2 regions of the Pseudoalteromonas sp. SWXJ133 genome follow, and region 2 is predicted to be linked to the other one. Evidence: predicted binding sites of a transcription regulator. Region 2 holds the regulator's gene; the other holds the start of a gene.

Region 1 (11,152 bases), on a different contig from region 2:
ACCATTGGCGATGTTTGCTCAGGCGCTAAACGTTTTTGCATATCAGCGCCGTCTGCGGTTATAAACACATATTGAACATTGTCTGTTTGTAAGTTTTCTTTAATAACGCGATTTACATCAGCAACGCTTAGCGTTTTAAGTTTGTTAGTTACGTAACTTACAAAGCTATCTGTGTTGTAAAATTCGCTATCAAGTGCGTAACCTAATTGGCGGTTTTGACTTGCAACCATTTGCGGCACAAAGTTAATTAAAAAGTTACGCGTTGCTTCAAAGTCATCTTCGCTTATACCATTTTTAATTAGCTTATCTAGCTCAAACAAGGCGGTACGTGTTGCAAAGTGCGCATCGTTATTAGAGCGAAGTGGGCGTAACCACACTTGAAATATTTGCTCAGAGCGCCCTAGGTTTGCATCAGGCTTGGTTTGAAACATACCACGTGGAAAGTATTCAATGTATGCGTAATCGCCATAGTTCATCCCGCGAGTTTCACGAATGCGCTCATATAAAAAGCTGTTAGAACTACGGTGCTCACCGAAGTACGAACGCACAAGCCAAAGGGCTGTCCAGTCTTCGCTACTTCTTATTGTATCAATAGGAAAACCAAACGATACCGCAGTCGATTGTGCCGATTTTTCTACAATCGTTGCATGATGACCTTTAAGCACTGGTGCATCAGGAATACTTAAACGGCTTTGATCACCTTTTGGTAGCGTTGCAAAATCGCTCATCATTTTAGCTTTAAGTTTTGCAGGCACAGCCCCAATTAAGCCAACCGTGAGTTTAGATTGCGTAAGCTCGCTGTTATAAAACGCTTTAATATCATCAAGGGTCAGCGCTTCTAAATCCGAAATATCACCATAGTTGTAGCTTTCGTAAGGGTGATTTTTGTAAAGCGCACTGTATAGAACTTCTTTACCTAGCTCTTCATCGTTAGATGCTTTCAAACCTGACTTAATACCGTCGATCATTTCTTTTTTGAGGCGTTTAAAGTCATCGTCTCTAAAGCCTGGGTTTAGTAATTGATCGCTCACAAGTGCATACCACTGCACCGCATTATCTTTATGAATACGCCCTTGGAACGACAGCATTTCTTTATCTATTTGATAACCAAAGCTACCCGCTAGCGGATAAAGTGCTTTTTGAATATCTTTATAGCTTGTCGCCTGCGAACCGCCTTGTGCAAGCATAGCCGCAGTTAACGCAGCAACGCCTTTTTTACCTTGAGGGTCGGCAGCCGCACCGGTATTGAATAAAAAGTTAACATCAATTAATGGCGAGCTATTGGTTTTATCAAGCACTTTAAATACAGGTGTCGCTGGTGCTTGTTCAAGCTTTGCAGTAAGCGCATTTAAATCAACTTCTTGCTCAAACCCTGGGGCTTTATCAAGTGCCGACATCGTTAATGTGGTACGGGCGTTATCAGTAAAGTATTTATTAGCAACGGCTTTAATATCTGCGCTGGTAATGTTATCTGCCGATTTATACAGCTGGTTTATAACCTCAGGATCGCGCTCAAAATGCATGTAACTGGCAAGGGTTGATGCAATCGCTTGCGATGAATCAAGACCATTAATAAAGCTGTATTTAAGGTTTGATTTTAAATCACTCAGCTTTTGCTCATCAACAAGCTCTGTGCGTGCTTTTGCATAAGTGCGGTTAATGGCATCGCGCGCAGTGGCTAAATCGTCTGCGTTTTCTACTTTAACAAATACGTGTAATAAACCCGGATCTTTAGTCTCTGGGTTATAGGTAAACATTTGGCTGGCAATTTGTTTGTCGACCACTAGCTCTTGATATAAATCTGAATTATTTGAAAAATAAAGCTGTGAGATTAAATCAAGTGCTGCCCTGTCTTTTTTAGCAGGCTCCCACGCAGCGCCTTTGTACGATACAAGCAACCAATGCCCTGGTAGCGCTTCATCTTGCTGGTGCAAATATTTTGGTGCTTGTTGCACAGGCTCTGCCTTAATGTCAGCAACGTAGTTACCTTTTTTCCAGCTGCCCCAATGCTTTTTAACCATAGCCATTGTTTCTTCTGGCTCTACATCGCCCACAATTACAATCGATACATACTCAGGCTTATAAAATTTAGCAAAAAACTCTTTACCGTACGCCATTTGATCGGGCATCGCTTCTATGTCTTTAAAAAAGCCCATAGTGGTGTGTTTATACGTGTGCTTATCAAACGCTTCTTCGCGTACAGCGCTTAATAATTTACGAACTGGGCTCGCGTTGTTTTTTAAGTACTCACCTTTTACCGTTTGTGCTTCGGTTCTAAATTGCTCTTCGGTGTAGGTTAAGTTTTGAAAAATATCAGCTTCAAGCTCAAGTACTTTATCAAGATGCTGCTTTGAAAAGTTTAAATAGTAGTTGGTGTAATCGTTTGTTGTGTACGCGCGGTTATCAACACCTGAATTTTTTAATATGTCTGAATACACATCTTCAGGGTATTTTTGTGAGCCTTTAAACATCATGTGTTCAAAAAAGTGAGCAAAACCTGTTTTGCCCTCTTCAACTTCGTTACGCGATCCAACCGATACCGGAATTTGCAGCGACACGACATCGGGGTAATCGGTTTTAACAACCATTACGCGTAAGCCGTTTTCTAGTTCTTCAATTAAGTAATCTTGTGAAAAAACACGATCATCAGCTTTATTTACTTGTTCTTGTTGTGCTGTTGTTTGCGTGCTTTGGTTTTGCTGCATGGCGCAACCGGTTAACGCCAGCGATACCGCTAAGCTGGTTGCTAATAATTTAAATTTCATTGTTGTCCCTTTTTAAATTGAGCAAATTTATTGTCAAATTTAATACTAACTCACTCTCGATTATGCCTTAAAGCGAGTAAATATAAGAGCTTTAGCCCATTTTTTATGTAAACAACTGTGTCAATCAGCCCGTTTATTAAATTATCAGTATGAATATTCTTCATCTAAGTTGAAAAACTTTCATTAAATAAATCTATCTAGACGTCTAAATGGCTGCTATATTAAATCCATCAACACGCACTTGGCTGGAATGAGGATTATGGCTTTATCATTAAAAGAGAAAATAGAGGACACCAAACAAGGTGTTTATCTTATTGGTACTACGCCGCCTAAAATTGGCACCGATAAAGCGCAATTAAAAACCATTGCAGAAAAGCTATTAGCTCGCTTACACGAAATTGAATACGACGGCGTAATAATTTACGACATTCAAGACGAAAGCAGCCGTACAAACCAAGCGCGCCCATTTGCGTTTAAACAAACCGTTGATCCGCGTGAATACAGCCATTTAATTCGTAATTTATCTGCACAAGATGTAATTACTTATAAAAGTGTGGCGCAGCGTGGCGTAGGTGAATTTAAAGATTGGTTAAGTGAAACTAAAAACGACTACGATTTACAAAATGTAGTTTTAGTAGGTAGCCCGTCATCGGTAGGCGATATTAAGCTAAGCCTGCCAGATGCATATAAAGCATTGGCTGAGCAATCAGATGATTTCTTTTTAGGTGGCGTTACTATTGCTGAGCGCCATTCAAGCAAACGAAATGAGCATGAACGATTAATAAAAAAAACGGCACAAGGTTGTCAGTTTTTTATATCGCAAGCTGTTTACGACGCACAAGCGACTATAGAGCTAATTACTAGCTACGCGCGTACATGTAAAGCACAAGGTATTACACCTCAACGTATTATATTAACGTTTACCCCGTGCGGCGGCGAAAAAACCTTAGACTTTATGCAATGGTTGGGTATTTCAGTGCCAGAAGCTACAAAATGGCGCATGCTTGATGCAGACAATACTCTAAGCGAATCAGTGCGTATTTGCCGCGAAAACCTCGACTTAATAATAAAAAGCTGTGCGCATTTAGATGTACCGCTGGGATTAAATATTGAAAGCTTAACAAACCGTAAAGAAGAAATTGACGCGTCAATTAACTTATATCGTTTATTAAAGGCAACAATGGAATTAAACCTAGCCGAAAAGCTAATAGCTTAGGGCTTAAAGCCAAGGCTAAAACAAATTCACACCCTTCTTGGCAAGCCTAATGGCTTGCTTTTTTATGAATAACATTTAATTCAATGCGCTTATTGGGTCTGATTAAATATAATTTAGCACTTAAAATACATGTATTGCCCAAGATAAAAACTCAACTTACAAACGTCTTTTACTTACGGCGTCTGCTTGGCTCTCTTTTACCAGTGATGCGCTTTTTATCGCGATCTTTTCGCGACTTATTGGTGTTTTTACGATTATCTTTTGGCTTTTTATTCGGATCAGGCTCGTAGCCTTCTAACCATTGCGGTGTTAAGCGCGTATCGAGTAGTACTTCTATTTCTTCAAGCAGCCATTGCTCGTCAAGGCTTACCAGCGACATAGCGAGCCCTTGCTCACCAGCACGACCTGTACGGCCAATACGGTGGACGTAATCCTCAGCAATGTACGGTAGTTCAAAGTTAATTACGTATCTAAGTGTAGAAATATCTAAACCACGCGCAGCTACATCGGTTGCAACAAGTACGCGTGTAATACCTTCTTTGAAGTTTTGCAGAGCACGGTCGCGTGCGCCTTGCGATTTGTCGCCATGGATTGATTCGGTTTTTAAACCGTCTTTACACATTTCTTTAGCGAGCTGATCAGCCATTTGTTTTGTGCGAGTAAAAATAAGCACTTGGCGCCAGTTTTTCATGCCTATCATGTGCGAAACAAGCTCGCGTTTGCGGTCCTCATCTACCGAATAAATAATTTGTTCTACTTCAACGGCTGCTGAGTTACGTTTATCAACTTCAATTAGCTCTGGATTTTTTAGTAACTTTTTACTGAGCTCAAACACACTGTCATCAAACGTAGCTGAAAATAGTAAGGTTTGGCGATCGCCAGGAATATGGCGCAATATGCGTCTTATTTCGTCAATAAAGCCCATATCAAGCATGCGGTCGGCTTCATCAAACACTAACGAATCTACGCTTGAAAGTACCACACTGCCTTTAACTATATGATCGAGTAAACGCCCAGGCGTTGCCACAATAACTTGAGCCGTTCTAAGGGCTTTTATTTGTGGGCCAATACTTGCGCCCCCATAAGCTAAAGCACCATTTATATTGGTGCCTTGTGCGTACTTTTCAAAGCTTGCAAATACTTGCTGAGCCAGTTCTCGTGTTGGCGTTAAAATTACAACACGAGCAATGCCTGGTTCATCTTTTTTAGGTGTATTTAAAAGCTTATGTAACAGCGGTAAAACAAAAGCAGCTGTTTTACCTGTGCCTGTTTGTGCACTGCCCATTACATCACTTCCGGCTAAAATAGGCGGAATGGTTTTAATCTGAATTGCGGTAGGTTGAGTGTAATTATTTTGCTCAATCGCAGTTAATAATAACGGGTCGAGATTAAGTGATGAGAACGTAGTGGCAGACATAGGCTTAGCTTTAAAATAACAAAGAGCGCTATTGTACGCATATTACTGTACTGCGTAAATTAACCAATCCAGAAAAGTATCCAATCCCTCGGCTAATCTAGCTGTACTCTTAAAACCGATAAAAAAGGCGCTAAATAACAGCTGTATTTAGCGCCTTTTATAGTTTGCTGTAGCTTTAAGCTGGCTTTAGTGTCGCTTTACGCTCGTTGTAAAACGCTATTAAATCGTCAACTGTTGCTTGGCAGTATTCGCGTATACCCGAAACTACCATATGCTTTTCACCACTACCCACTTTAACGCCGTTTTCTAACAGGTTAAAACGTAGTGTAATTTTCCCGCGCTTACCGGCATACTCAAAACTAGGCTCTGCAAACTCAAGTTCTGGTTCTGTAATATCAAGATTATCAAGATTGATAAGCATTGATTCGTAAATTACCATCGGACGAGCAGGGTTTATCATTACCTCTTGCTTGCCCATTAATGGAATAATTACATGCGGAAAAGTAGTACCAGAAAACTCAACATAATTTTTTATAAGACTATTAGTTAGTGCTGGGCATTGGCTGGTTTTACCGCTGCGCTTTACCTTTAAAATAACTTTTTCGCCATTGGTTACATCAAACTCATCAGCCCCTTCAGGGAAGTTAAGTTTGGTGTTTTCATCAACCATACCGGCAAAAGTAAATTCCATTTGTTCACTAATACCGTAGCGGTCTAGTACCAATGAAAAAAGTAAGTCTCCTGGCGCGCAAAACTTTTTGGCATCTTTGTCGTGAAGTGGATTGTAATCGTCAGCAACGCATTTAGCGAATCGACAACCTTGCTCACGAGAGATAGAAACATAATCAGCATGCTGCTGAAAAAAAGGACTTAACATAGTTTGTTCACTGCTTAAACTGCTTATAACCTATCTATATTACCAGAAAAAAAATACTGAGAGGTCGAATCTGTTAGATTAGTTGCTAAATAAAACAGAGCAATAAAAAACAATGACCTTTTATTTATTAGCGCTATCAATTATATGTGTTTTTCCGTACTGCAAAATATCAATAATGCGGCAACCCCTTTGGCACTACTTACTAGCTTTAAGTGTTGTAAGTGCATATTTTCAAGGTTATATAAATTTATATGCCCTGCTGTTAACCGGGCTTTACGTTGTTTTATACTACTGTGCGCTGCATACAAAGCGGGCAATAATACGCACCATTTTAAGTGCTGTTTTTATAATTACCTCATTGGCATTAGCACTTCATTGGGTGCCTGGTTTTAATAACCTCCCCATTGTTATAAACGAGCGTATTACAAAAAACTAAATTAGACAGCCACTCTAATTGAACAAATAAAACTGTGCTATTAAATTTACTTTTTCAGCTAAAAATTTATCTTTTACTATTGGGTTATTTTTATTTCACCCATAAAATAATCCATTATCACTCTTAAACCTAAGTTACACGCATGAAAATGGCTGCATGGTGCAGTTGTGATTTATTACTGAATAGTTTTACTGAGTAGTTTAAGTTTTATGCCAGTAGCTTTTCGCAGTTACTGATATTCGCTCGCCGCTTTCGGTTTAAGTTTTCACAATAACCTTCTTGTGAGGCTGGCCTGCCCACTGCGCCATGAAATACGCGCGTAAATTGGGTTGTAAGCTTTAACCAGTTTTCTGGAGATATATTCACCCTTTCGAGTAAAGGCAAGTGTGTACTCTCAATATACCCTCGCTTATCTTCCCGTATACAACGTCCTGTTAGCTCAACAAGTTCAAGGTACGATTTAAGCTCAAAGGGTAGCCCTTTTGGCATTATTTGACGTGGCATGCCTGCAAAGCGCTGCAGTTGTTTTGGTTGTTTGCCATCCTTTGCATATGTTATGCGTTGTTTGATGCTAGTATGCTCTGATTCTTCTGGGGTATTAGCCATTTTGGCTCTGATGGGGTTTAAGTCTACATACGCCATGCAGGCCGCCAATGCGGCTTCATCTAATAATGCTTGTGAACTAAATCGTCCCTCCCAAAACCTGCCAGTGCAGTTATCTTCTTTATTTTCCCTGCGCGCAATGTCTTCATTTAACACCCGCATAAACCAACTAATACTTGATAAGCGCTCTCGATATTCCTTTACCGTTTGATTAAAAAAGATAAGTTCAGCTTTACTTAGCTTTTCACCTTGTATGTACTTTTGCGTAAGTACGGTGCCTTTGCACAGCTTGTGCCAGCGAATAACAATCGCTTTATCATTCAGCCGATTCGCTTTTTTATCATCAACATACAGGACTAAATGGGTGTGGTTACTCATAACAGCATAAGCACAGACGTCAATACAAAATATCTTAGCTAACTCAAGTAGTTTGTCTTCAACCCACCCTCTGCGGTGCTCGTAAGATTGACCAGTAAAATGGTCTTCACCGCACAAAAAAGCACGGCGTACGCAACGTGATATACAGTGGTAGTACTTTGTATCAACCAAACTTACTTGACGCTTTCTTGCGATTGCCATAAGACACCCTGCTTTTTTTTGCACTAAAAAAAGCCTAGTACTTAGTTTCACAAAGTGCAAAATTTAGAGTGGGTGTCTTGTTAATTTACACAGGAGAATTCTTAATTATGCGTATTTTACACACCAATCACACCCGAGTTTACGACTTAAGACAGCCTGGTTATGACATAGGTTTTAAAACCTGAGTGGGTGTTTGGGCACTTAAGTCGTAACATACGCTTATCCTGTATGTACTTCACTTATAATGAAACAAAAAGCGCACGCTAACCAAGGTTAACCAGATAAAGACACGAGATTTAATCTCGCTTGGGTGAATATTTTTTAGGTCCCTTGGTACGAAGCTCATTAGGAGCATGGCGCATGATAACCATGACACCATAGCTCGAATATATGTCAGTACCTTTGCTTTTCAGCAAGCTTGTGACGCATCATTACTGTGATATGAAATACATGATAATAAAATAAAGGCATCAATTTTGATGTTTATACATTAGCTCGTCTTGACTTCAAGGGAGCGTCCATATATGTCTAGTTTATTGCTAAGTGGTCTTCACCGCACAAAAAAGCACGGCGTACGCAACGTGATATACAGTGGTAGTACTTTGTATCAACCAAACTTACTTGACGCTTTCTTGCGATTGCCATAAGACACCCTGCTTTTTTTGCACTAAAAAAAGCCTAGTACTTAGTTTCACAAAGTGCAAAATTTAGAGTGGGTGTCTTGTTAATTTCTAAAATTTAGAGTGGGTGTCTTGTTAATTTCCAAAAAAGCACGGCGTACGCAACGTGATATACAGTGGTAGTACTTTGTATCAACCAAACTTACTTGACGCTTTCTTGCGATTGCCATAAGACACCCTGCTTTTTTTGCACTAAAAAAAGCCTAGTACTTAGTTTCACAAAGTGCAAAATTTAGAGTGGGTGTCTTGTTAATTTCTAAAATTTAGAGTGGGTGTCTTGTTAATTTCCAAAAAAGCACGGCGTACGCAACGTGATATACAGTGGTAGTACTTTGTATCAACCAAACTTACTTGACGCTTTCTTGCGATTGCCATAAGACACCCTGCTTTTTTTGCACTAAAAAAAGCCTAGTACTTAGTTTCACAAAGTGCAAAATTTAGAGTGGGTGTCTTGTTAATTTCTAAAATTTAGAGTGGGTGTCTTGTTAATTTCCAAAAAAGCACGGCGTACGCAACGTGATATACAGTGGTAGTACTTTGTATCAACCAAACTTACTTGACGCTTTCTTGCGATTGCCATAAGACACCCTGCTTTTTTTGCACTAAAAAAAGCCTAGTACTTAGTTTCACAAAGTGCAAAATTTAGAGTGGGTGTCTTGTTAATTTGTTGCTGCTAGTATGCTCTGATTCTTCTGGGGTATTAGCCATTTTGGCTCTGATGGGGTTTAAGTCTACATACGCCATGCAGGCCGCCAATGCGGCTTCATCTAATAATGCTTGTGAACTAAATCGTCCCTCCCAAAACCTGCCAGTGCAGTTATCTTCTTTATTTGCCCTGCGCGCAATGTCTTCATTTAACACCCGCATAAACCAACTAATACTTGATAAGCGCTCTCGATATTCCTTTACCGTTTGATTAAAGAAGATAAGTTCAGCTTTACTTAGCTTTTCACCTTGTATGTACTTTTGCGTAAGTACGGTGCCTTTGCACAGCTTGTGCCAGCGAATAACAATCGCTTTATCATTCAGCCGATTCGCTTTTTTATCATCAACATACAGGACTAAATGGGTGTGGTTACTCATAACAGCATAACCACATACGTCAATACAAAATATCTTAGCTAACTCAAGCAGTTTGTCTTCAACCCACCCTCTGCGGTGCTCGTAAGATTGACCAGTAAAATGGTCTTCACCGCACAAAAAAGCACGGCGTACGCAACGTGATATACAGTGGTAGTACTTTGTATCAACCAAACTTACTTGACGCTTTCTTGCGATTGCCATAAGACACCCTGCTTTTTTTTCACTAAAAAAAGCCTAGTACTTAGTTTCACAAACTGCAAAATTTAGAGTGGATGTCTAGTTTATTGTTCTGTGGTTGCCACCGCACACAGATTGGCGCGACTGATGTGGACATTGCTGACCAAGCAAACCCTGTACTCACCTCAGTTTATGCAAAATACACACAAGGATGCTTAATTATGCGTATTTTACACGCCAATCACACCCGAGTTTACGACTTAAGACAGCCTGGTTATGACATAGGTTTTAAAACCTGAGTGGGTGTTTGGGCACTTAAGTCGTAACATACGCTTATCCTGTATGTACTTCACTTATAATGAAACAAAAAGCGCACGCTAACCAAGGTTAACCAGATAAAGACACGAGATTTAATCTCGCTTGGGTGAATATTTTTTAGGTCCCTTGGTACGAAGCTCATTAGGAGCATGGCGCATGATAACCATGACACCATAGCTCGAATATATGTCAGTACCTTTGCTTTTAAGCAAGCTTGTGACGCATCATTACTGTGATATGAGATACATGATAATAAAATAAAGGCATCAATTTTGATGTTTATACATTAACTCGTCTTGACTTCAAGGGAGCGTCCATATATGTCTTGTTTATTTTCGCAACATGTGCTTGTTAGGCGACATTAAACTCCAAGAACTCTTTTCGGGTCATAACTCTGGTTTCAACCCCTAGCCATTCGTATACAGCTTTAACTTTACGAGCAAAATTACCATCATTAGTCACGAACACATCAGCATAAGCACCATAAATTGCATGGCTTGTGTCATGTAAACTTGCGATAAATTTCTCTGATTTATCTGGAAAGTACCTTTGGCTTTCAAGGTGCTCCATTAGCTTCTCGACAACCATTTCAAATATCGGGAAATAAGAGCGAATATAGCCAAAACGTAGCATAGAGGCGGTCATCCGCTGTTTCGGAACAAACTTTTTAAATACAGGGTCTCGTTTCATTGCTTGATGGTGGTTACGAACAATTTTATTCAGATCCTTCCGGTATTTTTCTAAAGTAAGTTGAATATCTGAATTATTAGCTTCCACTTTATTAATGCTCCCTGAAGCCTCCACTTGTTCACCACGCAAGAGCTTTTCTTCTTGGTGTTGTTCTGCAATTATATTTCGATCATGCATTGAAAATACCCTTTCATAGGTGTCCTTGGGATTTTCTTTATATGTATTTATTCCATTATTTCTAACCGAAACTAGCGTTTTCCTTGGGTAAGGCAAAAAGCAGTATGATTTAGTTAACTCTTTTAGGAAGAGAA
Region 2 (11,152 bases):
TTTGGCTACTTCATCCATTATTTGTGTACCAAGGTTGCGGCTGCTTTGTAATTCTTCAATGAGTCTCATACGTTGCTGTAAGCTTTCTTTTCTTCTATCCAAGCCCCTTATCTCACTTATCTTTTTATCTAACATGCTAATTTCTGAGCTTAAATAGTTATTTTTTAAGTTTTGGCCGTCTTTTAAAGCACCATAAAACGAGCTCAACAAGTACATACTTGCTAAACAAACCATAACGACACCAATGAGTATGGTCACAAATTTCTTTTTGGACTCTTCGCGTTGTAATTCACGCCAAGGTAGTAAATTTATATGTGGCATGTTGAAAAGCTCCTCAATGCCAACCCGGTCGCAATTGCAAATTGCGTTTTATGACGCTGCATTACGTTGCGATCTACTTTAGGGGAGATTTCCATATTCTCAAAAGGTTCAGCAACAACAGAGTGAATACCGAGTTCTTCAATGAGTAATCGGTCAATGCCTTTTATCATCGATGTACCACCTGTTAATACAATATAGTCGATTTGCTCTTTACCACTGGTTGTTAAAAACATTTGCACTGCACGTCGCACTTGTTGAAGTAACGAAGTTTGAAAAGGGGCTAATACTTCAAAGGTGTAGTTTGGCGGTAAATCACCTGACGTTTTACCAATTTCCGCTTCATCAAAACCTTTATTATAGTAAGCGACAATACTATTTGTATATTGATCGCCACCAAAAACCTGGTCTCGGGTATAAATGGTTTCCCCAGCTTGAACAACGCTCACAAGCATTAAAACTGCACCAATATCAACCACAGCCACACATTTATTAAATGCGTCGCTAGGTAATTGTTGATAGTAAACATCCATAGCACGACTTAATGCGTAACTTTCTACATCAACTATTTTAGCTTCTAAATTAGCGGTCTCTAAAGCGCCTACACGCGCTTCGACACTTTCAGTACGAGCAGCAGAAAGTAAAACATTCATTTTACTAGGATCGGCCTCATTAGTTGAAAGCTTCTCAAAGTCGAGGCTCACTTCATCGAGGGGGTATGGAATTAAACTATCGGCTTCAATTTCAATTTGCGATTCAAGTTCAGCATCAGTTAACGATACATCCATGAAGATTACTTTGGTGATGACTGTTTGGCCAGAAACAGCTACTGCGGCAGATTTCAATGACTTTGGTAGTTTTTTTCTTAATTTTGAAATTACGTTACCTATCGCTTCAATATCTTGAATTGTGCGCTCACTCATTGCACCTTTTGGCATCGGCTCAATTGCAAGTGCTTCGAGCCGAAATCCTGTTTCAATTTCACGTAAAAGCACAGCTTTAATAGAGTGCGATCCAATATCAATTCCTACCATCATTGGGGACGGTTTTTGAAATAGTTGACTTAGCATGTTTCAACATGGCCTTTGTTTTAATAATAAACAAGTTATAATTTTTATATGAAAAAATATTATTCATTTTTTAATCAATATATACTAGCAGTCAAAACTCGCAATTGGGAGTCCATTTAGGGAAATATAAGTGATTTTATTAAAACGAACTTTACAATTTTTTATCATTTGTGTGTTAATTGGTCTGATTACTTTGGTCAGTCTTTATTATTACGTTAAACCTGATATCCCCAGTGTGCAAGTTTTAAAAGACGTGCAATTACAAACCCCTATGCAAGTATTTACTAAAGATGGGCTTTTGATCAATCAATTCGGTGAAAAACGCCGTATTCCAGTGACTATTGATGAAATTCCTCAAATGCTCATCAATGCATTTTTAGCGACGGAAGATAATCGATTTTACGATCATATTGGCATAGATCCTATAGGTATTGTACGCTCAGCCCTTGTTCTAATATCTACCGGCGAGAAAAAGCAAGGCGCAAGTACTATTACTATGCAGCTCGCTCGTAATTTCTTTTTGACACGCGAAAAAGCATATATTCGTAAAGTTAAAGAAATATTTATAGCGCTTCATATTGAAGGAGTGTTAACAAAAGACGAAATTTTAGAGCTTTATCTTAATAAAATAGAATTAGGTAATCGTGCTTTCGGTATTGGTGCAGCAGCGCAAGTTTATTACGGTAAAGAGCTAAAAGATTTAACACTTGCACAAATGGCGATGATTGCAGGTTTACCTAAAGCACCTTCAGCTTTAAACCCAATTCGTAACCCAACGCGTGCAAAAGCACGCCGAAATGTAGTTTTAGGCCGCTTACTGACCGAAGACTATATAACACAAGAGCAATATAACGAAGCAACTAGCCAACCTATTACAGCTTATTTTCACGGTGCAGAAATAAACTTATACGCACCGTATATCTCTGAAATGGTGCGTGCCGAAATGGTTTCGCGGTATGGGGTAGATAAAGCTTACAACTCTGGTTTTAAAATTTTTACCTCAGTAGAGTCAAAGGTTCAAAAAGCAGCGCAAAACGCACTTGTAAATAACTTACACAGTTACGATATGCGTCATGGTTTTAGAGGTCCAACTGATGTTTTATGGAATCCTGAAACACAACCAGCTTTAACTGAGCAACAAATACTCAATAAATTACAGAGCGTAAATGAGTTAGGCACTTTAAAAGTTGCAGCAGTACTCAGTGTTAATAATAAAACAGCTACAGTACTACTTAAAAACGGTGAGCAAACAACTCTCAGTTGGGATAGTTTAAAATGGGCGCGTAAGTATATTACTCGCTACCGCCAAAGCTTTGCTCCAAAAGCAGCTACTGATATTTTAACGCCAGGTATGCAAATATGGGTACGTCAAAACGAAGATAACAGCTACTTATTAAGCCAAATACCAGAAGCATCAAGCGCTATTGTATCCCTCGATCCACAAGACGGTAGAATAAAAGCTATTGTAGGGGGTTACAGCTTTGAGCAAAGTCAATACAACCGAGCGATACAAGCTAAGCGTCAAGTGGGTTCTAATATAAAACCTTTTATATATTCGGCAGCACTTGAAAAAGGTTACACGCTTGCGTCTATATTAAATGATGCACCTATAAACCAATGGGATAAGAGCCAAGGCGTAGCATGGCGTCCTAAAAACAGCCCTGCTGTTTACAACGGTCCTATTCGAATTCGCCGTGCTTTAGCACAGTCTAAAAACGTTATTTCGGTGCGCTTACTACGTGGTGTTGGATTGCAACGTACAGCTGATCACTTACTAAAATTTGGTTTTAAAGACGCTGACATTAATCGCAGTGAATCATTAGCACTTGGTAGTGCTTCCATTACTCCTCTTGAACTTGCAAGAGGCATGAGTACATTTGCCAATGGCGGTCATTTAATTGAACCTTACTTTATCTCAGAAATTCAAGACGCTTACGGCAATGTATTGTTTAAAGCAAACCCTGCTCTTGCCTGTGACGAAGAGCCTTTGCCAACACATAATGCACTCTCAATGCATAATAGTGATGATGAAATGGAGCAAACGAAAAAATGTGCGCCAAGAATTATTTCTAAGCAAAATGCATTTTTAATTGCTGATGCTATGAATAGTGCAATCTGGGGGGGTGGTAGCTGGGCTCATAAAACAGGTTGGAGTGGAACCGCTTGGCGAGCACAAGCGCTAGATCGTCGCGATATTTCGGGTAAAACAGGCACAACTAATGACTCAGTAGATACCTGGTTTAGCGGTTTTAATAGTAATGTGATGACCTCAGTTTGGGTTGGCTTTGATAATCCGGGCAACGCTCTTGGTCGCTCTACATATAATAACAACCTAGATAGCAGTCAAATATCAGGTGCGGAATCTGGCGCTAAAACCGCGCAGCCAGCATGGGTTGAATTTATGAAAGCAGCACTTGAAGGCAAGCCTGAAGCCCCAATTGAGCCGCCTGAGGGACTTGTTTCTATTCGTATTGATTTAGCTACTGGTTTATTAAGCCATAAAAATGACTACACGAGTCGATTTGAATATTTTGAAAAAGGCACCGCACCTACAAAGTATGTGCTATCTCAGCCTAGCGATATATTTGAAGAAGACACTAAAACAGAAGAAGAGCTATTTTAGTAATATGTATGTAATACAAAAACGGCAGCTTATTTAAGCTGCCGTTTTTGTTTAAACCAAAGGTTTATTTTAAGTTTTGAACAAGCCAATATAAATCAGAGTGCACACCCGCAGCGGTCACTTCCCTACCCGCCCCAGGTCCTTGAATCACTAATGCATTATCGCTATACCATTTGCTATTAATTACAAAAATATTATCGCCAGGTGTAAGGTTTGCTAACGCATCGCCATTAGGCACATACGCTATTCCCACTTTAGCAATTACTTCACCTTGTGTGATTTCTAACAAGCCCGTATATCTAAGTACTGAATTTTTAGACTTTGCTGTCACTGCATGCTCTTCGATGAACGCGTCTAGCTGTGCTTTTTTATTTAAAAAGTCATCCCAACTTCCCAGCGCAAGCTCATCTGGCATCAATGCCGATAAGCTAATATCGTCAAGTTCAAGCTCAACACCTAGCTCTCGGGCTAAAATAAGTAGCTTACGCTGCATATCTCGCCCAGATAAATCTTCGCGAGGGTCTGGCTCTGTGAATCCCATTTTCTGAGCTTCCAGTAGCAACTCAGAAAATGGCCTTGTTCCATCATATTTACTGCATAGCCACGAAAGCGTGCCTGAGAAAACACCTTCTATACGTGTTATTTTATCGCCACTATTTTGCAAATCAGCCAAAGCAAAGTTAATAGGTAAGCCAGCGCCTACACTGGTGTTATATCGCCAATGTAAATTACGTTCTGTAATATTACTACGAAGTGCTTTATACCAAGTAGTCGGTGCTGTTCCAGCGTATTTATTAGCACTAATCAAATGACAGTTTCTATCTACAAAGTCTGGATATAACAAGCTAAATTGTTCACTTGCGGTAATATCAATTACAATTTTATGCTCGTAATCGAGCTCATTTATAGCATTCAGTAAATCTGCAGATTGATAGCTATTTGCCTCATGCTGCCATTGAGTTTTCCATTGCTGTGTATTAATACCACTTGCATTAAACAGCATTTTTTTAGAGCGAATTAGACCGACTAATTTAATACTAAAGTCATCCGATAAACGCTCAAATTGTGCCGATAACTGTTTAATGAAAACGTCGCCAACGTTACCAAGCCCCGCAACTATAATTGCGATTTCTTGGCCTTTATTAATTAGCTTATCGTGTAAGTCACTTTGTATATCACTATCTATAAATTGATCGGTAAGCAATAAAGCATAGCCAGTATCTTGATGGACAAAACGAGGTTTTATGCTGTGGAGTTTTAATAAATCTAATGCTTGTAAGCTTAATGTATTAACGTCTTGCTCAGGCGCTACAATTGCACAACCGTTTAAATTTGACTCGCTAATATTTGCCCTACCCGCAAAATAATTAATAACCAGATAAGTTTGTGCTGCAGGTACTACTAAATACACTTCACCATTATGGTTAAAGTGATGAAGGCTATGCTGAATAAGCTGACTAACACTTGCAACCTCACCTTCACTTAATCCTTCAACCATTAATAGGTCAACATTTTGCAACGTGGTTATAAAGCGCTTTTTCTTCGCTGAACCTTCTTTTACTATATCTGTTGGACTTGCTTGTACGTCAAAACTACTGCGAACAGCTAGCTTAATATCTGTGTTTTTAAGAGGCGATAGTGTTTTTGCATGTAATACAGGGTTACCCAAACGAGCTAATAAATTAGCCTGCCCACGGCAAATTTTGCCGTATTTAATCGCTTTTTGTACCTTGCGAGGATCAGTGCTATACACCCCCTGTGTATCAGTCCAAATACATACTTGCTTAGCATTGCAATAATTTGCAAGTAGTGTTGCACTGTAGTCACTCCCATTTCGGCCAAGTGTTACAGTCTCGCCTTTGATATCTGCGGCAATAAACCCAGTAACAACATTTATTTTATCAGGAAAAATTAACTGCCCACATTGCTGCGTATTTTGTGCATGCATTAATTCACCATTATTTAAGGTAAAAAGAGTGCGAGCATCTTGAGCGCATGCCTCAATATTTAGCTGCTGTAAATAAGTAGCGAGTAAACGTGCTGACCACAGTTCGCCATGTGCAAGTAATGCAGCCTCTTTTAGCTGCTCAGCTTGAGCAAGTTCTGCAATATAGCTAAGTTCGATACTTAGTGTTTTAAGTGCACTTCGTTTTAAATCGGCTTCTAATAGCTGCTCTATTAAATCACTTTGATGGTTATTTAACTGCAGTAAAATATCAGCGACAGCTTGCGTGTCTTGCTGCTGATAACTTTGCCACAACGACACAAGTGTATCTGTAGTTTTACCTGCAGCAGACACCACAACACAGTCGCCCGTCTGAGTATGCCCAATAATTATTTTAGCTACGCTTTGATAGCGCTCACTAGAGCTTAAGCTTGAACCACCAAATTTATGTACACAATTGACCATATTAATCACCAAAGCGCCGGACGGGCTGCACTTAATTTAACGTTACCACCAGGAGTGCCTGCTCCTTTGCCTACACGGCCAACATTTTTATTTTTCCCTGGTTTTACAAGTTCAAACACTCGTTCAAAATCAGCGACTAAATCGTGTATATCTTCAATACCTACCGAAATACGAATAAGCGTATCGCCCACACCCGCCTCTAAACGTGCTGTTGCCTCCATACCTGCGTGCGTCATAGTTGCAGGGTGACAAATTAAGCTCTCTACGCCACCTAATGACTCAGCTAAACTAAACGTTTTAAGGCTAGTTAAAAATGCCGCAGCGTCGTTTATATCGCCTTTAATATCAAAACTAACCATGCCACCAAAACCAAGTTGCTGTGCTTTAGCCAGCTCATGTTGAGGATGTGACTCAAGACCTGGGTAGTAAACTTGGCTTACATATTCAGAGCTTTCAAGGTACTTAGCTATTGCCAGTGCATTTTCTTGATGCTGCCTTAGGCGCACATTTAAAGTACGTAAACCACGAAGCGTTAAATAGCTATCAAAAGGCGCACCCGTAATACCAATGTTATTAGCCCACCAAGCAAGCTCATCGCCTAACTCTTGTGTTGCGGCAATAACAGCGCCGCCTACTACATCTGAGTGTCCGTTAATGTATTTAGTGGTTGAATGCACCACAATATCTACACCAAATTTAATAGGGTTTTGTAAAGCCGGCGACAAAAACGTGTTATCTGCGGCAACCAAAGCTCCGCATTGCTTAGCCACATCGGTAACCGCTTTAATATCTGTTAAACGAAGTACTGGGTTACTTGGGGTTTCTATCCAAATAAGCTTAGGTTTAATTACTAAAATTTGTTGAAGGCTTTCTTCTTTTGTTAAATCTAATATTTCGAGCTTTAGTAGCCCGCGTTTTTGTAAAGATGTAAATAAACGATAGCTGCCACCATAACAATCATGCGGAATTACTAACGTATCGTCACTATTAAGTAGCTGAGTAGCTAAATGCACGGCAGCCATGCCTGTAGCTGAAATTATGCCACGAGCGCCACCTTCAAGCTTAGCAAGCGTCTCAGCTAAAATATCACGATTAGGATTACCGCTACGACCATAATCATACTCACGCTTAGTATCAAAGTCGGCAAACGAATAAGTAGTCGATAAATAAATTGGCGGTACCACCGCACCATGATGTTTATCAGCATCAACGCCGTTACGTACAGCAATGGTCGCTTTGTTTTTTTCGCTCATATTCGTCACCTGATTAATTTGGATGTTTAGACGTCTAAAAGAGTAAGTTATCCGTTTTGATAAGTCAAAGTATTTTAAAGCTCTAGATGGCTAAAAGTAGAAGAGGCCTCTGCGAATAACACATTTTAGCTCATAAAAGTGTGCTTATCTTTACACCTACAATAGGCTTATTAAGATAGATCGGTATCTATTATTTGACTATCTTTTTTAAATCGATAGAATTTCACGCATATTTACACGCTTTTTATACCGTGTGAGAAATTAATAATCTGAGGCAACGATACATCTTATGGCTAAATGGAATGGTGAGTATATTCACCCATACGCAGAACACGGTAAAAAATCAGAGCAAGTTAAAAAGATCACCGTTTCGATCCCGCTAAATGTATTAAAGGTATTAACTGACGAACGTACACGTCGTCAAATCAATAACCTTCGCCATGCTACAAATAGTGAATTGCTATGTGAGGCATTTTTGCATGCTTTTACTGGCCAACCTTTACCAAATGATGATGACTTACGTAAAGATAACGCCGAAAAAGTGCCAGAAGAAGTTAAAAAAATAATGCAAGAAATGGGTCTAGAAGTACCCGTTTTAAACGAAGAATAAATATTACAAAGATAAAAAAACCTCAGTAATTACTGAGGTTTTTTTATGTCTAAATTTTATTGCATAGCTCTACTATATAGATTTACTGCATATAGTTTTCAGGTAGCTCAATTTGTGCAACACCTGACTCAATAGCAGCAAGTGCAACAGCTCTTGCTATACGCGGCAGTAAACGTGGATCCATTGGTTTTGGAATAATATACTGCGCACCAAATTCTAGTTTATCTACACCAGCGGCTTTTAAAACTTCTGCAGGTACTGGCTCTTTGGCAATACTTCGAATAGCATCTACTGCAGCAATTTTCATTTCATCGTTAATAGCGCTTGCACGTACATCAAGCGCACCACGGAAAATAAACGGGAAACATAAAACATTATTAACTTGGTTAGGGTAATCAGAGCGCCCTGTTGCCATGATTAAATCATTGCGTGCGCCGTGCGCAAGAGCAGGATCAATCTCAGGATCTGGGTTTGAACATGCAAACACAACTGGTTTTGCAGCCATTAGCTTTAAATCTTCAGCCGCTAATAAGTTAGGGCCAGAAACACCCACAAATACATCTGCATCTGCAATTACATCTTGCAATGTACGCTTATCGGTATTATTAGCAAAAAGCTGTTTGTATTCATTTAAGTCATCGCGGCGGGTATGAATAACACCTTTGCGGTCAAGCATATAAATGTGTTCACGCAGTGCGCCACACTTAATTAACAGCTCCATACACGCAACAGCGGCAGCGCCTGCACCTAAACATACAATAATTGCATCTTCAATTGACTTACCTTGTACTTCTAGCGCATTTAACATACCAGCAGCCGTTACAATGGCAGTACCGTGTTGATCGTCATGAAAAACAGGAATGCTACAACGCTCTATTAATGCTTTTTCAATTTCAAAACACTCTGGTGCTTTAATATCTTCAAGGTTAATGCCACCGAATGTGTCGGCAATATTGGCAACCGTATTAATAAAGTCTTCTGTTGTTTTGTGCTTAACTTCAATATCGATAGAATCAAGCCCTGCAAAACGTTTAAACAATAACGCTTTACCTTCCATTACAGGCTTAGACGCTAAAGGACCTAAATTACCAAGGCCTAGAATTGCAGTACCATTAGTAATAACCGCAACCATGTTACCTTTACCAGTATATTTATAAGCATTTGCAGGATCTGCAGCTATTTCACGTACAGGTTCGGCAACACCTGGGCTATACGCAAGTGCAAGATCATGAGCCGTTTCAGCTGGTTTTGTAAGCTCAATGCTAATTTTACCTGGTACGGGATGTGAGTGGTAATGTAGTGCTTGTTCACGAAAGTCAGACATAACGCGATTGTATCCTGCAATTTAAGTTAAAGTGAGAGATGGAGTCTTGGGGTACGATACCCTTATTATTTTTAAATTCCAAGCAATATCAGGTCTATCCTGTTATATGCTATATCCTTTAATTTTAAGAGGTTTTTCAGTAACTTTGCAGGATTATATCGACATTTAATAAATAAAAATTCACCTAAAAAGTAAGTTTTAAGGTGCTTTTATACCTATCAAAATCTTATAAAATGTATACTTAAAGTAACAGCATAAACTTAGAATAACAGCCTACTACCCTACTTTAAAAACAGATAAGCCCACGTTAGCTACTTTTATCAACCTAGTTAAAAATTGTACTATTTAAAATATAGAGAATATCTATCGATTTGTCTGTAAAGGATTATGCATACTCAGAATAAGAATAGGAAATAGTTATGCAAAAGGAGGGGATAGTTAAAATCAACGAAATAATACCAATCTGCTTATATATGGGGTCTATTTAACGTTAAGAAAATTACGCTAGAACTAGGCAAAAATTTTTGTATCTAGTTGTTCTAAATAAAAATTTTTAACGACGTTATAGTGCAATTTAATTCGTTAAATTGCTCAAAGATTTATGTAGGTTGGTTTAAGATAATAAATAACAAATTTTAGACACAAAAAAAGCACCCTAAGGTGCTTTTTTTAACTAAACAGCAATAATTACTTCTTGCTGGCAAGTGCACCGAAGCGCTTGTTGAAGCGATCAACACGTCCGCCAGTGTCTAAAACTTTTTGCTTACCAGTGTAAAACGGGTGACACGCAGAACATACGTCTAAGTGAATGTCTTTACAAAGAGTTGAGCTAGTTTCGAATTTATTTCCACATGAACATGTTGCAGAAATTACTTCGTACTTAGGGTGAATACCTTCTTTCATAGGAACCTCTAGTTAAGGCCGCATCGCTCTCCAAACCCGGAGTTTGGCACCATACGTCGTTAAAACAAATTTGTTGGTGGCGGATTTTATCCAACAACCTCCCCCCACACAAGTATTTATTTATATTTTTGCCAAAAAAGTGAACAATCTCTGTCTCAAGCGCTATTGCTAGTAGGTTTTTAGCGTTATTTTTAGTACATTACAGCATTAATTTTACGGGTTGAGTTGTTATGAGTTTTGTTGAAGTTGCTATTAAAGTTCCGCTTCCACGCACCTTTGATTATAAAATAGAAGAACAGCTCAGTGGCTTATCAACTCCTTTACTACCTGGCATACGGGTTTTGGTACCTTTTGGTAATCAAAAAAAAGTAGCGGTTGTTTTGGGTATTAAAAGCAGTACCGACATCCCTTTAAATAAAATTAAAAATATTATAGAGGTAATAGACGACGCCCCTATTTTAAGTGCCCAGCATTTAGAACTCCTTAGCTTTACTGCCCGCTATTATTGCTATCCATTAGGCGAAACTATTCATATAGCGCTACCTAGCGCACTTCGCCAAGGTGAATCGCCTGATAAAACCAGTATTAATATGGTTGCCCTGACAGAAAAAGGTGCAAAAGTACCGTCATTAAAAGCTAAA

Evidence for each region. Region 2 encodes MetJ, which represses methionine synthesis genes. Its sites were predicted from a motif close to TAGACGTCTAGACGTCTA; they were not measured.
Region 1: a site for MetJ is predicted at 2,964-2,981, ahead of I6F40_RS04615 (methylenetetrahydrofolate reductase). Genes of this name have one in related genera too.

The regions. Positions count from the first base shown of each region.
Region 1 is NZ_JADYXJ010000004.1:122,664-133,815, forward strand. Features, by position in the region: gene I6F40_RS04610 (M16 family metallopeptidase) at 1-2,765, opposite strand, end outside; gene I6F40_RS04615 (methylenetetrahydrofolate reductase) at 3,025-3,981, shown strand; gene I6F40_RS04620 (DEAD/DEAH box helicase) at 4,151-5,398, opposite strand; gene I6F40_RS04625 (DUF3581 domain-containing protein) at 5,574-6,275, opposite strand; partial or broken gene I6F40_RS19880 (CPBP family intramembrane glutamic endopeptidase) at 6,388-6,708, shown strand; gene I6F40_RS04630 (transposase) at 6,919-7,893, opposite strand; partial or broken gene I6F40_RS04635 (transposase) at 8,440-8,538, opposite strand; partial or broken gene I6F40_RS19885 (Mobile element protein) at 9,067-9,153, opposite strand; partial or broken gene I6F40_RS04640 (transposase) at 9,237-9,857, opposite strand; gene I6F40_RS04645 (hypothetical protein) at 9,929-10,132, shown strand; gene I6F40_RS04650 (hypothetical protein) at 10,503-11,152, opposite strand, start outside.
Region 2 is NZ_JADYXJ010000019.1:10,691-21,842, forward strand. Features, by position in the region: gene I6F40_RS13700 (PilN domain-containing protein) at 1-321, opposite strand, end outside; gene I6F40_RS13705 (pilus assembly protein PilM) at 309-1,388, opposite strand; gene I6F40_RS13710 (penicillin-binding protein 1A) at 1,519-4,011, shown strand; gene metL (bifunctional aspartate kinase/homoserine dehydrogenase II) at 4,076-6,421, opposite strand; gene metB (cystathionine gamma-synthase) at 6,427-7,674, opposite strand; gene metJ (met regulon transcriptional regulator MetJ) at 7,964-8,284, shown strand; gene I6F40_RS13730 (malic enzyme-like NAD(P)-binding protein) at 8,367-9,608, opposite strand; gene rpmE (50S ribosomal protein L31) at 10,296-10,511, opposite strand; gene priA (primosomal protein N') at 10,742-11,152, shown strand, end outside.